One region of the Pantoea sp. Z09 genome, then DNA from elsewhere that is predicted to be linked to it. Evidence: predicted binding sites of a transcription regulator. Region 1 holds the regulator's gene; the other holds the start of a gene.
The links. The regulator CRP, encoded in region 1, controls carbon source genes, mostly activating them, when cyclic AMP is high. The targets are predictions, from matches to a motif close to ATGTGANNNNNNTCACAT.
Positions count from the first base shown of each region.

Region 2: MC269_RS17085 (YjcB family protein) is a predicted target of CRP. The motif match lies at 812-829, and genes of this name have one in related genera.

Region 1 is NZ_CP092373.1:308,423-314,304, reverse strand. Features, by position in the region: gene MC269_RS01410 (hydrolase) at 1-85, shown strand, start outside; gene MC269_RS01405 (YheU family protein) at 82-300, shown strand; gene MC269_RS01400 (phosphoribulokinase) at 362-1,231, shown strand; gene MC269_RS01395 (OsmC family protein) at 1,289-1,693, opposite strand; gene crp (cAMP-activated global transcriptional regulator CRP) at 1,994-2,626, shown strand; gene MC269_RS01385 (YccS/YhfK family putative transporter) at 2,685-4,760, shown strand; gene MC269_RS01380 (aspartate aminotransferase family protein) at 4,761-5,882, opposite strand, start outside.
Region 2 is NZ_CP092373.1:3,565,664-3,571,545, forward strand. Features, by position in the region: gene soxR (redox-sensitive transcriptional activator SoxR) at 1-168, opposite strand, end outside; gene soxS (superoxide response transcriptional regulator SoxS) at 252-677, shown strand; gene MC269_RS17085 (YjcB family protein) at 938-1,219, shown strand; gene MC269_RS17090 (ATP-grasp fold amidoligase family protein) at 2,130-3,080, opposite strand; gene MC269_RS17095 (polysaccharide biosynthesis C-terminal domain-containing protein) at 3,089-4,345, opposite strand; gene MC269_RS17100 (transposase) at 4,871-5,266, shown strand; gene MC269_RS17105 (hypothetical protein) at 5,828-5,882, shown strand, end outside.

The DNA of each region.
Region 1 (5,882 bases):
TTTTGTCGGCGGCACGCTGCGTCAACCGCAGATGTGGCTCGAACAACGTGTGCCGCAGTGGCTCACACAGTGGCTTACATTATGATGATTCCCTGGCAACAGATCGATCCCGAGACCCTCACCAACCTGATCGAAGCCTTTGTGCTGCGCGAAGGCACCGACTACGGCGAACAGGAGCGCAGCTTGGCGCAAAAGGTCGATGACGTGCGCCGCCAGCTGGAGCGCGGCGACGTAGTGCTGGTCTGGTCGGAACTGCATGAAACCGTCAACATTATGCCGCGCAGCGAATTTCGCGGCTGATGCGCCACGGCCTTTTTCGTGTTAACAATGCTCATCGCCCGAGGTTACAGGAAGCTTTACCATGTCAGCACGACACCCGATTATCGCGGTGACCGGCTCCAGCGGGGCCGGCACCACCACCACCAGCCTGGCGTTCCGTAAGATTTTCCAGCAGCTCAGCCTGCACGCCGCCGAGCTGGAGGGCGACAGTTTCCACCGCTATACGCGGCCGGAGATGGATATGGCCATCCGCAAAGCGCGCGATCTGGGGCGGCACATCAGCTATTTCGGGCCGGAAGCTAATGATTTCGGCCTGCTGGAGCAGACCTTTATCGACTACGGCAACGCAGGCAAAGGCCAGTCGCGCAAGTATCTGCACACCTACGACGAGGCCGTGCCCTGGAATCAGGTGCCCGGCACCTTTACGCCCTGGCAGCCGCTGCCGGAGAACACCGATATTCTGTTTTACGAGGGGCTGCACGGCGGTGTCGTGACGCAGCAGCACAACGTGGCGGAAAAGGTCGATCTGCTGGTGGGCGTGGTGCCGATCGTCAATCTGGAGTGGATCCAGAAGCTGGTGCGCGACACCGGCGAGCGCGGCCACTCGCGCGAAGCGGTGATGGACTCGGTAGTGCGCTCAATGGAGGATTACATCAACTTCATTACGCCGCAGTTCTCGCGCACCCACATTAACTTCCAGCGCGTCCCCACCGTAGATACCTCGAACCCGTTCGCCGCGCGCGAGATCCCGTCGCTGGACGAGAGCTTCGTGGTGATCCACTTTCGCGGGCTGGAGAATATCGACTTCCCCTATCTGCTGGCGATGCTGCAGGGATCCTTTATCTCGCATATGAATACGCTGGTGGTGCCGGGCGGCAAGATGGGGCTGGCGATGGAGCTGATTATGGCACCGCTGGTGCAGCGGCTGATGGAAGGCAAACAGATCGCCTGACCAGGTCTGGAGCGGGAGCGAGTAGCAAGGCCCGCTCCTTACATACAGTGCGCTTTTTTACAGCGCGACCACTTCATAGCTATGGGTCATCTCTACGCCCTTGCCCAGCATCAACGCCACCGAACAATACTTCTCCGCCGAGAGATCCACCGCGCGCGCCACGGCTTTGTCGCTCAGCGCCTTGCCGGTGACCACAAAGTGCAGGTTGATATGGGTAAACAGGCGCGGCGCCTCTTCGCGGCGTTCAGAGGTCAGTTTCACCTCACAGTCCACCACGTCGTTGCGCCCTTTCTGCAAAATAGAAACCACGTCGATGGCGCTGCAGCCGCCCGCGGCCATCAGCACCATCTCCATCGGACTGGGCGCTTTATCGCCGGAGTTGCCGTCCATCAGGATCTGATGCCCTGACGACGACTCGCCGAGAAAGGTTAACCCTTCGACCCACTTCACTCTTGCCTGCATGTTTCCACCTCGAGAATAGCCCGTTTGCCGCCAGAGTACGCGTTCGCCTGGCAAACAGCAATCCAGAGTAATCCCCCCTTTGCTGAAGCGAGACAACAGAAGACAGTCGGCAAAAGCTGTGCTACAAACAGTGCTGAAAATAGTTCGTCTTGCTAAGGACGAAGACGGGACACATCAAGCGCCTGGCGCAAAATAAGGCCCGAATAATCTCCTTTAGGGGAAACGCTTGAAGCTTTCATCGCCTGGCAGGGAATAATCCCCCCGCGTTTTGGGCACGATTACAACAGAGGATAATAGCGAATGGTTCTCGGCAAACCGCAAACAGACCCTACACTCGAATGGTTCCTGTCCCATTGCCATATTCACAAATATCCATCCAAAAGTACGCTGATTCATCAGGGTGAGAAGGCTGAAACCCTCTACTACATCGTGAAAGGTTCCGTTGCGGTACTGATCAAAGATGAAGAGGGCAAAGAGATGATCCTCTCTTACCTGAATCAGGGTGATTTTATCGGCGAGCTTGGCCTGTTTGAAGAAGGTCAGGAGCGCAGCGCCTGGGTGCGCGCGAAAACCGCGTGCGAAGTGGCAGAAATTTCCTACAAGAAATTCCGCCAGCTTATCCAGGTGAACCCGGATATTTTAATGCGTCTCTCATCGCAGATGGCGCGCCGTCTGCAGGTAACATCGGAGAAAGTGGGCAATTTAGCTTTCCTCGACGTGACCGGACGTATTGCACAAACCCTGCTTAACCTGGCGAAACAGCCAGACGCCATGACGCATCCCGACGGCATGCAAATCAAAATTACTCGTCAGGAAATTGGCCAAATCGTTGGTTGCTCGCGTGAAACCGTGGGCCGCATTTTGAAAATGTTGGAAGACCAGAATCTGATTTCCGCACACGGCAAAACCATTGTCGTTTACGGCACCCGCTGATTTCCTCTCACTCACGGCGTGATCTTACCGTCACGCCGTTACTGCTTTTAGCGAAGTGATGTGGCGTCGAATCATCTACCACCCCGAAGTTAACTATGCTCTGCGGCAGACGCTGGTGCTGTGCATTCCCGTCGCGCTCGGCTGGCTGTTCGGCGATCTGCAAAAAGGGCTGCTCTTCTCGCTGGTTCCCGCCTGCTGCAACGTCGCGGGCCTGGATACGCCCCATAAGCGCTTCTTCAAACGACTGATCGTTGGCGGCTCGCTGTTCGCGCTCGGCAGCTTTCTGATCCAGCTGCTGACCCTGAAAGGGGTGCCGCTGCCTGCGGTGCTCTTTGTGCTGCCGCTGCTGCTGGGCGTCACCGGCGAAATCAGCCCGCTGCACGGCCGGCTGCTCTCCGGCACGCTGGTGGCGGCGATCTTTACCCTGAGCCTGATCGGCCGCATGCCGATCTACGTGCCGCCGCTGCTCTATATCGGCGGCACGCTCTGGTACGGGCTCTTCAACTGGTTCTGGTTCTGGCTGTGGAAAGAGCAGCCGATGCGCGAAACCCTGAGCCTGATCTACCGCGAGCTGGCGGACTACTGCGACGCCAAATATACCCTGCTGACCCAGCTCACCGATCCGGAAAAAGCGCTGCCGCCGCTGCTGGCGCGCCAGCAGAAAGCGGTCGATCTGATCAACACCTGCTATCAGCAGATGCATATGCTCTCCGCCAGCCGCGACAACAGCCATAAACGGCTGACGCGCGCCTTTCAGGTGGCGCTCGATCTGCAGGAGCACATCTCCGTCAGCCTGCACCAGCCGGAAGAGGTGCAAAAGCTGGTAGAACGCAGCCATGCGGAAGCGGTGATACACTGGAACGCCAAAATCATCTCGGCGCGGCTGCGCGCGCTGGCCGACGCCATTCTCTATCACCAGCTGCCGAGCCGTTTCGAGATGGAGAAGCCGCTCGGCGCGCTGGAGAAGATCGCTCGCCAGCATCCCGACAATCCCGTCGGCCACTTCTGCTTCTACCACTTCAGCCGCATCGCGCGCGTGCTGCGCACCCAGAAGCCGCTTTATCAGCGCGACCTGATGACCGATCGTCAGCGCCGGCTGCCGCTGCTGCCCGCGCTGCGCAGCTACCTGTCGCTGAAGTCCGCCGCGCTGCGCACCGCGGCGCGCTTCGCCGTGATGCTGATGTTCGGCAGCGCGCTGGCGATGCTGTTCGACATTCCCAAGCCCTACTGGATCCTGATGACCATTATGTTCGTCAGCCAGAACGGCTACAGCGCCACGCGGGTGCGCATTCAGCACCGGGCGCTCGGCACCTTTGTCGGGCTGGTGATCGCCGCCGCCTCGCTGCGCTTTGCGGTGCCGGAATCGCTGGTGCTGCTGTTTATGCTGGTGGTCACGCTGCTCAGCTATCTGGTGACGCGCAAATATTACGGCTGGTCGATGATCGGCTTTACCGTCACGGCGGTCTACTCGCTGCAGCTGCTGTCGCTGAACGGCGCGCAGTTTCTCCTGCCGCGCCTGATGGATACGCTGATGGGCTGTTTGATCGCCTTCGGCGGCATGCTGTGGCTCTGGCCGCAGTGGCAAAGCGGGCTGCTGCGGCAGAACGCTCACGACGCGCTGGAAACCTATCAGGAGGCGCTGCGCCTGCTGCTGGGGCCGGAGCAGGAGGCGAAGCCGCTGGCGTACCAGCGCATGAAGGTCAATCAGGCGCACAACGCGCTGTTTAACTCGCTCAATCAGGCGATGCAGGAGCCGGGCTTCAACGCGCAGTATCTGAAAGATATGCGCTTATGGGTGACGCACAGCCAGTTTATCGTCGAGCATATCAACGCCATGACCATTCTGGCGCGCGAGCACACCATGCTGACCGCAGACCTGGCGCAGCGTTATCTGCAGTCGTGCGAGGTGGCGCTGCAGCGCTGCCAGCAGCGGCTGGAGTATGACGGACCGGGATCGCAGACCAACGTGATGGCAGGCGTGGAGAGCATTGATGAAGGCCCCACCACGATTCTGGAGCAGCATGTGAAACGCATTCTGGAGCACCTGAACGTGATGCACACCATTTCGTCGCTGGCGTGGAGCCAGCGGCCGCATCATGGCCGCTGGCTGATCAGGCATTTACGCAAAGGCTGATTAGGCCGCCAGCACGCGCTCGACCGCGCGGGCGAAGCGCGCCATGCCCTCTTCGATATCGGCGGGTTCGATCACCAGCGACGGCGCGAAACGGATCACGTCGGTGCCGGCCACCAGCACCATCAGCCCTTCCGCCGCCGCGGCGTTGAGAATATCGCGCGCTTTACCGGCGTGCTGCGGCTTAAGCGCCGCGCCAATCAGCAGCCCTTTGCCGCGGATGTCGCTAAACAGATCGAACTTCGCGTCGAGCGTCTGCAGCGCGCTGACAAACTGCTGGCGACGCGCCTGCACGCCCTCCAGCACCTCGGGCGTATTGATGACGTCGAGCGCCGCTTCCGCGACCGCGCAGGCCAGCGGATTGCCGCCGTATGTGGTGCCGTGCACGCCCGGCGACATGGTTGAGGCGATCTCATTGGTGGTCAGCATCGCGCTCACCGGGAAGCCGCCGCCCAGCGCCTTGGCGCTGGTGAGAATATCGGGCGTCACGCCGTAGTGTTCATAGGCGAACAGCTTGCCGCTGCGTCCCATGCCGCTCTGCACCTCATCCAGCACCAGCAGCGCCTGATGCTTATCGCACAGCGCGCGCAGCCCCTGCATAAATTCTGGCGTGGCGGGCATCACGCCGCCCTCGCCCTGAATCGGCTCCACCACGATGGCGCAGGTATGGTCGTCGATAACCGCTTTGACCGCCTCGAGATCGTTAAAGGGAACGTGCACGATATCCGCCGGTTTTGGCCCGAAGCCGTCGGAGTATTTCGGCTGGCCGCCCACCGACACGGTAAACAAGGTGCGGCCGTGAAACGCATTGTGGAAGGCGATGATTTTGGTCTTGAACGGGCTGTGGCGCTGACAGGCGTAAAAGCGCGCCAGCTTAAAGGCGGCTTCGTTCGCTTCCGCGCCGGAGTTGGCGAAGAAGACGCGATCGGCGAAGGTGGCGTCGATCAGTTTGCTGGCGAGGCGCAGCGCAGGCTCATTGGTAAAGACGTTGCTGAGATGCCACAGGGTTTCGCCCTGGGTTTTCAGCGCCTCGACCAGCGCCGGATGGCAGTGGCCGAGCGCCGTAACGGCGATGCCGCCGGAGAAGTCGATATACTCTTTGCCCTGCTGATCCCAGACGCGGCT
Region 2 (5,882 bases), 680 kb from region 1:
GCGCCGCAGCACGTCGCGGCTATAGCGCCGCTGGTTGCCGCCGTTGCGCGTGCTGGAGATCAGCCCTTTGCTTTCGTAGAAATGCAGCGCGGAGACCGCCACGCCGCTGCGGCGCGCGACTTCGCCCGGCGTCAAAACCGGTTTTGGGTAGTTGCGATCTTTTTTCATCTGGACCTTTACCTCAAGTTAACTTGAGGAATTATACTCGCCTGCGTTAAATAACGAATCCCTCAGGACTAAAGGACGAGATTATGATGCAAGAAGAGATCATTCACTCCCTGACAGACTGGATCGATCACAATCTGGATAAGGCCCTTTCCATCGATGAAGTGGCGGCGAAGTCAGGTTATTCAAAATGGCACCTGCAGCGTATGTTCCGTACCGTGACGAAACAGACGCTGGGTGGCTATATTCGCGAACGTCGCCTGACGCTGGCGGCGGAAGCGCTGCGCCAGACGCAGCGTCCGGTGTTTGATATCGCGATGCAGTATGGCTATGACTCGCAGCAGACCTTCTCTCGCGTGTTCCGCCGTCAGTTTTCCCAGACCCCGACCGCCTATCGCCATTTTATGCGCCGTCAGGCGATCCAGCGTCCGCGGCTGGTCAGCTTCGACTGTAGCGAACCTGCGGCCAGTTTTACCCAGCGCACCACCGGCGAATGCTGCCCGGTACGCTAATTTTCCGGCGCCCTCAACGGGCGCACCTCCCTCTTTCCCGCCCGACTTGCTGCTTTACCTGCCTCTGCATCGATAAAAATTTCTCTACCATACCAGGTACAAATTTTGTTCATAAATTCAAATCCAGTGATATAATGTGACCCAGCTCACACATTCCACCCTATTTGTCGATGGACAGCCTTTCCCTGACCAGGCTTTCCGTCGCCGGTGATGTCCAGTAACTGTCAGGGATAATCACTTAGATTCAGAGGTTTAAGTCGATGGCGACCATAACTACCAGCTTAATTGTCATGCGTTGGGAGCTGCTCAGCGCAATCATGATGTTTTTTGCCAGCACCCTTAAAATTAAATTCCGCCAGAGCAGCCATCACGTGATGGCGTTTATGTGCGGCGGCATCGGTCTGGGGATGACCTGCTGGTTTGTCACGGGGCTGTTGGGCATCACGCTGAGTATGGAAAACCTGCATCAGTTTATGCTGATCACCAAAGATACCTTTATCCAGGTGATGAGCCAGACGCCGCCCGACTGGCCGATGCCCTAATCGTTCGCCAATAAAAAACCCCGCATAGCGTAATGCTTGTCAGTTAAGATTGTATTCAGGTAAGGCCGCTGTTTTTTAAAACGGCGGCCTTTGTTTTGTGCGCGTGCTGGTGCGTGCCACCTCACCTCCTCTGCTGCCGGGCCGTCCTCGCGCCGCTTCGCGGTGCCTTCGGCTGCAACGTCGTGCCGACCGGACCGTTCGGGTACGGCCATCCAGGCCTACCCGAACTGCCTGTCGCATCCCTGCGACCGGCTCCGGGCACAACGTCTCCGCCTCAGCGCTGCGAATAGCCCTCTACAGCAGAGGAGGCGCGGTGCCCTCAGACAGGGTGCCCTTTGAAACGCTGCCGTCCTTTTCCAGCCACGCGCACGGAAGCTGGCCAGCAGGCTGGTGCCGCTCAGGGGCGGGCATTTCGCAGCGCTGAACAGAGTGAGTCTGCCAGGAAAGCCCGCAGGGATGCGGGCGAAAGGTGGGGCTGGAACAGGGATGTTCCATCCCCACCGGTCCGTCAGGCAGACGAATGGCGTGAAGGAACCGCATCAGCGGCGCGAGGACCGCCCGTCCCTGAGCGGCCCCAGACTGCATTATCACCACATGCTTAACTGACAAGCATTACCGCATAGCGGGGTTTTTTATTACAGACGATTTACGTAGCTCAAAAGTGGCAGGCATGGCCCGAAGAGCAAAGCGTCCCGCGCCAGGGGCAAAAATGCCGGGAGCGTTTTTGAACAACGCGCAGCGTTGGCCCAATAACGGGCGCACCTCAGGGATGAGGTGCGTACCGGCGCGGGCTGAGCGAGCATGGATGCATTAAGCGACTTTGCGATCGGGCCATGCCTGCCGCGCTGGCACATTGCAGACAGCCAATAAAAAACCCCGCATAGCGGGGTTTTTTATTTTGCTGTGTGACTCAAACTTTCTTCAACAGCGCAGGAATATTAACGTCCTGCACCGAAACGCCCGGTCTCTGCGTGCCGCGGCGATCCTGAATCCACATATCTCCCATCATCTGGTTAAGCCCGCGATCCAGCCCGGTCACCAGACCTGCGCCCGGCGTAAAGGTCAGCTCGCCAAAATAGATACGGCCTTCATGGATATACCAGTCAACGCGCACGTAGTCGAAATCGCTGGCCAGCTTCTTGCTCAGATCGAGCGCGTGCTGCAGCGACTCGGCAATCTTCGTCACATCCAGCCCGGTATCACGGATCTTGTGGAAGGCTTCGGCCAGGTTGTTGACGTAGAAGTTCATCGACAGCTGCGGCTGACAGCGGTTGTAGATCACCTGCAGCACATATTCAAAGCGGCCATCGCGCTTGTTGAACATATGAAACTTGTAGTCGATCGGAGCGGTTTTGCCGTCGCCGATATACTGTTCAACCAGAATGCGCGGCTTGATATAGCGGTAGTGGATCTCACGCGCCTCGTTGGCGAAGTCGGTCTTCAGCCACTTATAGCAGCTGTTGATAATCTGCTGCTTACGCAACGCGTCCGGCTCCTCCAGCAGGATCTCCACCATGTTGGAGGCGTGATTCGGCTTGATCACCGTGCCCTTCCAGCAGGGCAGGCTATTCAGCGTTGCCGGATCGGTGGACTCATGCACCAGCGGTATCAGGTACTCGTTGCCGATTTTCTCCGCGATATAGTCGCGCACCGAATATTTGTCAGAGAGGCGGCCATAGATCTGATAGTCGCCGTAGACAAATTTGCGGTACAGCACCTTCTCGTTGAACACCTTGGGCTGGCGCAGATTGGGCAATTTTCTGAACTTGTGGAAGTAGTAAATGCGGTCCTGGTACGCCCAGGGCATCTTCTTAATGAAGTACTGCACACTTCTTCTGAGTTCATCTTTCAACTTAAACATATCTGACCTCATTTGTAGGTTTTGTAGTTGAGTGAGGAAACCTGAATTCTTTGAATGACGCCGTTTTTGAAGAAGTAATTCATTACGGTGAGGGACAAGAGTTCCGACACAAAGACGCTCCATGCAGCGCCCATAATGCCGTAGCCCTGGATCAGCCACCACGAAAGCGGCAGGCTGATGACCATCAGGCAGACGATTTTCTTCAACAGATAGTTGAAACCGCCCTCTTTCACCATGTAGCGATAGGCTACGGTCCCCATGGCGGAGAAACAGGTGGCCATCGACAGCAACGTAATGAGACTTCCTGACTGTGTGTATTCTGACCCGTACAAAGCGATAATAATTTTCTCGCCGAACAGCGCGATGACCAGCAGCATCATCAGTGAAACTCCCATGACATAGCCATTGAGCCGCGCTGCCAGCTTAATGGCCACTTCGCCGCGTTCCCTGAAGATCTCAGTGAAGCAAGAAGTGATGAGCGCCACGGGGATAAAAATCCACGAAGCCGCAATGGTGTTGGCCGCCGCAAACAGCCCAAGATCGCTGGCCGAGGCGATACCGGCTAAAAACATCTGCGCGGCTTTAACCTGCACCGAAATAAAAATGCTGGAGATGGCCAGCGGCAGGCCGGCGTACATCAGGTAGCGCAGATAGGCGCTGCGTTTCTCCTGCGGCGGAGCAATATCCTGAGTTTCGCGGTAAAAGTTGTATCGCTTGATGACGTAGGGCACCAGGGTCACCGCCACGATCGACAGCGTCAGCCAGGCCGGATTGAGGCGCAGCCAGGCGATGGTAAAGCTGATAGCGAAGCTCAGCAGCATGCCGAGCGAATTCGCCACGGTGTTGAGCCGGGAGGCAAGACGCGCATTGTTGTAAACGCTGAAGGTATCCTGCGTCACGAACACCGAGGCGACGAACGACGCCAGCGTGAACGCCAGAAAATTCTCCGGCATGGTGAACCATACCCAGGCCAGCACCGGCGCCGCGGTAAGCAGCAGCAGGATCATGCGCAGGGTGCGCGCCACGCTCATCAGACGCAGCCCTTTCGGCGCGCTTTTGCTGATCCGCTTAAACAAGATGGTTTCGGTCCCGAAGATGGCAACGGTCTGGACCATAGAAAATAAAGAGGTAGAAAACGCCATCTGGCCAAAAACGGTTGGCCCGAAAGATTTCGCCACGTAGGAGGTCACAAATATGACGCCAAAAACCGAGACGATCTTCTCAGACATCATCCAGGCGGCATTAGACATTACGCTTAATTTCATTGACTCATCCTTTGCATTACTTACTTCAACCGCTTCGGTACAACATCCCTGTAACGAATTAACAAGCGCTCAGTGGGCCTGGCGTTATTTAAAGATTTCAAACCAGGCTGGTCCGAAAAATGAGAATCAGAACACGATTCGGTGAATATTTTCAGGATAATTCTGATTAAATTTGGCTCAGAAAGGCGAATTTGGAATCGATTTCACCCGGAAATCACCACTCTTTCGCAAGCCATTTCCCTGCGAATTTAGCAAGCACGTTATGCTAAATATCAAATGTACGTAGAAATTTTTCGTATTTGGGATGGGAAGAATCTATAACAAAAAACCCGAGCCAGGAAGGTGCGCCCATCCGATAAGAATAAAATAAGATTTATCCCATGATGATATTTATTCCAAATATCTTAATTTAACCCACGCAATTCTAATCGCGCACTTTAATACTGCATTAATACTTTATTTACAGTGCCAGATATTAATACAGTACATCTCATCCATTAATCGATAAGAAAGGTAAGAGCATTTATGAGAAAGTCACGATATAGCGAAGAGCAAATCACAAATGCCATTAAAGCTTCTGAATCAGGGGTTAAAGTCAGGGAGATTTGTGACGAGCTAGGGATCTCTGAGGCAACCTTCTACAGCTGGAAGAAGAAATTCTCCGGCCTCTCTTCTGAAGAGGGAAGGAAAATCAAGGAGTTGGAAGACAAACTACAAACACTTACCCGTGAGCTGCAAACGCTCAACTCAGACAAGGAGATGCTGCAAAGCGTACTGAAGAACTTTTTCACCACTAATGAGAAGCGTCAGGCGGTCAACTTTCTGCAGAGCACGTTCGACATCGGCACGCGCCGCAGCTGCCGCCTGCTCGATATTAGCCGTAGCGTTTATCACTACCCGTCAGGCTCAGAAAACAGATAAAACCAATAATACAGCCGTAAACTGACTTAGCGCTGAGATTGTTCTTACCAGAAGAGATGATGACACTTTAAGATACCATTCGTGGCGTAACATTTCGTTCCATGCATAGCTGATGCGTTTGCAGGCAGAACGACTTTCGTTTTTTGCGGTAATATTGATAAGCACCAGCAAAAGTCTCGCAATTCTCGCTATTTCCCCTCTCGCCCAATCTCATTTCGATGAGATTGGTGCTTCTCATTTTACTTCACGTGCGTTAATGCACGGCGCTAAAGGCGCGGTTTTCCATTAAGCAGAGCTGAACAGCCGTGGTAAGAGAGGCGTCTTTTTATCCAGAATTGGATGGCACTAACTTTGCATCCAGCAAAGAATATCCAGACAATCAGCAATAAGCGAACCGGCAGAAAAAATGCCAGGATTTTTCCTGGAAGAAAGGTTTATCAACGCTTATCGCTTCTGATATTGGTGAGCGCACTTATATAAGATTAATCAGCATAAAGAACGCGCCCGCTAAAGTTTCATCAATTTCGTCATTGGGAATTATTCTTATTCATTGGGCGGTTTATGGAAAAAACGCTGGTTTATCAGACGGCGTTCTCAGGGCCAAACGTCAATAAAA